One region of the Levilactobacillus sp. LN180102 genome, then DNA from elsewhere that is predicted to be linked to it. Evidence: a T-box and tRNA genes for the amino acid it is inferred to sense, from the RefSeq annotation. Region 1 holds a T-box; the other holds one or more tRNA genes.
The links. A T-box is a leader RNA that pairs with one kind of tRNA and senses whether it is charged. The one in region 1 lies ahead of ACP4IT_RS09700 (valine--tRNA ligase), so its partner is inferred to be a tRNA-Val.

Region 1 (2,244 bases):
GTGAAGACGGCTAATTTAATCGGCAAAGTAGCCTTAATTAGTGTGGTACCTGACTTGGAAACGCCTGTTTGCACCATGCAGACGCGGAAATTTATTCAACAAGCGGATCATTACCCAGCAGCGAAGTTCTACACCGTTTCTAACAACACCATTGCCCAACAGACGGGGTGGTGTGCAGCAGAAGGTGTTGAAAACATTGATATGTTGTCGGATACTGAATTATCCTTTGGTTATGAAATGGGGTTATACATCCCCAATGCCGGAAACTTAGCACGTTCAATTTGGATTATTGATGATACCGGTAAGATTGTTTACCGTCAGGTCGTCGATGAGCAAACGGATGAACCTAATTATTTAGCCGCAATTGAAGCACTGGAAAAACTGGTTCCACGAGTTGACGTTTAGGTCAATCTTGAGTACACTAAGTAAAACTAGCGTTGAACAAGTCAGTAGCGTGATGACCAACCAATAGAGAGCTGGGAATGCTGGAAACCGGTGGTGGTGATGACGTGAATGTAGCTTGCGAGCTGAAAGGCTGAACTAATAGTAGGCCTTTTCCGGAGCACTCTCCGTTAACAAAGAAGTTAAGTGGGGCATAAATGCCCAATTTAGGTGGTACCGCGAAGACTCTTCGTCCTAATTGATAGGATGGGGAGTTTTTTTGTGCCAGCACACAGCGCTTCTACATTTAGAAAGGACTTGATTTTTATGGCAGACAAACAAATTGATATGCCAACCAAGTATGATCCAACCGCCGTTGAAGCGGGACGATACCAAACTTGGCTAGACGAAGATGTCTTTAAACCTAGTGGCGACCAAAAGGCCAAACCTTATTCGATTGTGATTCCGCCGCCAAATGTGACTGGTAAGCTACATTTAGGCCATGCTTGGGATACGACATTGCAAGATATGTTAATTCGTCAGAAACGGATGCAAGGTTACGATACGCTGTGGTTACCCGGAATGGACCACGCGGGGATTGCGACTCAAGCAAAAGTGGAAGCCAAGTTACGTGAACAAGGTATTTCTCGTTATGACCTCGGTCGGGAGAAATTCGTTGAAAAGGTTTGGGAATGGAAAGACGAATACGCCGACACCATTCACAAGCAGTGGGCTAAGATGGGGCTGTCACTGGATTATTCTCGTGAACGCTTTACGTTAGATGATGGTTTATCAGATGCCGTTAAGAAGGTCTTTGTCACCTTGTACAAGAAGGGCCTTATTTACCGTGGTGAATACATCATTAACTGGGATCCCCAAGCGCGGACAGCTTTGTCTGATATTGAAGTGATTCATAAGGACGATAAAGGTGCGTTTTATCACGTTAAATACCCATTTGCTAACCCAGATGATACGTTTAACGGTCAGCATTACATTGAAATTGCCACGACCCGTCCAGAAACAATGATGGGTGATACGGCGGTTGCGGTGAACCCGGGTGATGAACGTTACAAAGAATTGGTTGGTAAAAAGGTGATCTTGCCGTTAGCTGACCGAGAAATTCCAATTATTGCCGATCAATACGTTGATCCTGAGTTTGGGACAGGGATGGTAAAGATTACGCCAGCACACGATCCCAATGACTTCTTAGTTGGTAATCGGCATAATTTGGAACGGATCAATACCATGAATGACGACGCCTCCATGAATGAGAAGGCGGGCAAGTATGCGGGCATGGATCGGTTCGATGCCCGTAAAGCGATGGTCGCTGATCTTGATGAACAGGGGTTATTGCTGAAAGTTGACCCAATCGTGCATTCCGTAGGGCACTCTGAACGGACAGGGATACAAGTTGAAGCGCGCTTATCAACTCAGTGGTTTGTGAAAATGAAGCCACTAGCTGATGAAGCTATCAAGAATCAACAAGGTGACGATGCCGTTAACTTTGTACCAGAACGATTTGAAAATACTTTTACACAATGGATGGATAACGTCCATGATTGGGTTATTTCACGTCAACTCTGGTGGGGTCACCGGATTCCAGCGTGGTATAACAAGCAGACTGGTGAGGTCTACGTTGATACGAAGGCGCCTAAAGATATTGAAAACTGGGAACAAGATCCAGATGTCTTAGACACGTGGTTCTCCAGTGCCTTATGGCCATTTTCAACAATGGGCTGGCCTGATGAAGATAGCGCTGATTTCAAACGCTACTTCCCAACTAGTACTTTAGTAACGGGCTATGATATCATCTTCTTCTGGGTTTCACGGATGATGTTCCAAAGTCTTGAATTTACGGGGAAG
Region 2 (2,244 bases), on a different contig from region 1:
CACCGCCGTCACTAAGGAATCGATGAAATCAAGATTATCTAATAGCTTAACCTTTTCAATTCGGATGTAGCCACCGCCACCACGTTTACTTTGAACCACATAACCGTCTTGAATCGTAAAACGGGTCTTAATCACATAATTAATCTGGGATGGGACTACATTGAATTGATCGGCAATCTCGGCCCGGCGAATCTCAACTTGCTGTGACTCAGCCAAGATTTGCTTCAAGTAAGACTCGATAATATCCGAAATATTTTGATTCTCCATTACCGTCCCCCCTTCAGCGAAACTTATTTGACTAATGCTGACTAATATTATACGAAGTTTCCATCAAAATGCAACGGATTAGACTGCACCCGGACCAAATAAGTTCTGGTAAACTATCATAACAAAAAAACGACCGACATCCAAACAATTACGTAAGGAGTCGATCGTTTCAGCACTTCTGTTGGGGACGGTCGCAATAAAAAATCGGGAAGACAAGATTTGAACTTGCGACCCCCACGTCCCGAACGTGGTGCTCTACCAAGCTGAGCTACTTCCCGAGATAGCTCGCTGACAGTTAGTCAGTTATCGGGAAGACAGGATTCGAACCTGCGACCCCCTGGTCCCAAACCAGGTGCTCTACCAAGCTGAGCTACTTCCCGATGATGTCATGAACCTAATCATGAGCAACAAAAATGCACCCAGTAGGAGTCGAACCTACAACCTTCTGATTCGTAGTCAGACACTCTATCCAGTTGCGCTATGGGTGCATAATAAATATTTAATTAAATGCCGAGGACCGGGATCGAACCGGTACGGTCATCACTGACCGCAGGATTTTAAGTCCTGTGCGTCTGCCAATTCCGCCACCCCGGCAAAAGGGCAAAGCGGAAGACGGGATTCGAACCCGCGACCCCCACCATGGCAAGGTGATGTTCTACCACTGAACTACTTCCGCATATTGGCAATTAAATTGTGTTACCATGCCGACTAGAGGATTCGAACCTCCGACCTCCTCATTACTAGTGAGATGCTCTGCCAACTGAGCTAAGTCGGCAAAATACTTTTTCAAATATTTTGCAATATTGAGTTAATGCAGGTGAAGGGACTCGAACCCCCACGTCATAAGACACTAGAACCTAAATCTAGCGCGTCTGCCAGTTCCGCCACACCTGCAACGTTGGCGAACTAACGCCAAGGACCTAAGTCCCGATGGAGGATACAGGGCTCGAACCTGTGACCCTCTGCTTGTAAGGCAGACGCTCTCCCAACTGAGCTAATCCTCCATAGTCCTTCAGAAAACGTTAACCGCTCTCGTTCGAAACAACTATTATAATTTACCATGCCGTTGAAAACTTGTCAACCAGAAATTTGAAATATTTTGAATAAATATTCGTGGACTGAATAACTACTCTCTCAACAACATTTAATATTGTAGCGTACCAGCGAAAAAAAAGCTAGTCCTTTTTTGCATTTTTTTGCAAAAAAATTTGTATATCGTGAAATTATCGATCACTCACCTTTCTTAGCACACAAAAATTGCCATGACGCAGCCTATTTAACGACGTCATGACAATTATTTTGATCCGTTTAGCTATCTTTATTACTTGGTGATCTTAGTTAAGCCACCCATATAAGGCACTAAAACATCCGGAATAGTGACGGAACCATCAGCATTTTGATAATTTTCCAAAATCGCAGCAACTGCCCGGCCAACCGCCAAACCGGAACCGTTCAACGCATGCACGTATTGTAATTTACCATTCTCATCACGATATTGAATGTGGGCGCGCCGTGCTTGGAAGTCCGTGGTGTTCGAACAACTTGAAATTTCACGATAAGTCTGTTGTTCAGGGAACCAGACTTCCAGATCGTGCGTCATCGCCGCGGTAAAGCTCATATCACTAGTCGTCAAGGTAATAACATGGTAAGCCAAGCCTAACTTCTGTAAGAGGCTCTCAGCATGCTTGGTTAAGGCCTCCAACTCAGCCCACGAATTTTCAGGTTTACAGAACTTCACCATCTCAACCTTATTGAATTGGTGCAGCCGAATTAGTCCGCGCGTATCTCGACCGGCACTACCGGCTTCAGACCGGAAAGCTGGGGTCAAGGCCGTAAACCAAACTGGCAGTTCTTCTTCAGGAATAACTTCGTCACGATAGTAGTTCACTAAGGGGACTTCGGCCGTTGGAATCAAGGTCATGGCTTCATCCTTTAATTGGTAAACATCTTCCTTGAACTTAGGAAATTGGCCCGTAC

Region 2: it has a tRNA-Val gene. The T-box ahead of ACP4IT_RS09700 (valine--tRNA ligase) is inferred to sense a tRNA for this amino acid. The anticodon was not compared.

Annotation. Positions count from the first base shown of each region.
Region 1 is NZ_JBNIIX010000016.1:17,099-19,342, reverse strand. It holds gene tpx (thiol peroxidase) at 1-405, shown strand, start outside; T-box leader at 429-642, shown strand; gene ACP4IT_RS09700 (valine--tRNA ligase) at 709-2,244, shown strand, end outside.
Region 2 is NZ_JBNIIX010000003.1:160,251-162,494, reverse strand. It holds gene ACP4IT_RS03275 (CtsR family transcriptional regulator) at 1-267, opposite strand, end outside; tRNA gene ACP4IT_RS03270 (tRNA-Pro) at 472-545, opposite strand; tRNA gene ACP4IT_RS03265 (tRNA-Pro) at 574-647, opposite strand; tRNA gene ACP4IT_RS03260 (tRNA-Arg) at 682-755, opposite strand; tRNA gene ACP4IT_RS03255 (tRNA-Leu) at 776-861, opposite strand; tRNA gene ACP4IT_RS03250 (tRNA-Gly) at 872-943, opposite strand; tRNA gene ACP4IT_RS03245 (tRNA-Thr) at 970-1,042, opposite strand; tRNA gene ACP4IT_RS03240 (tRNA-Leu) at 1,080-1,161, opposite strand; tRNA gene ACP4IT_RS03235 (tRNA-Val) at 1,199-1,271, opposite strand; gene serS (serine--tRNA ligase) at 1,589-2,244, opposite strand, start outside.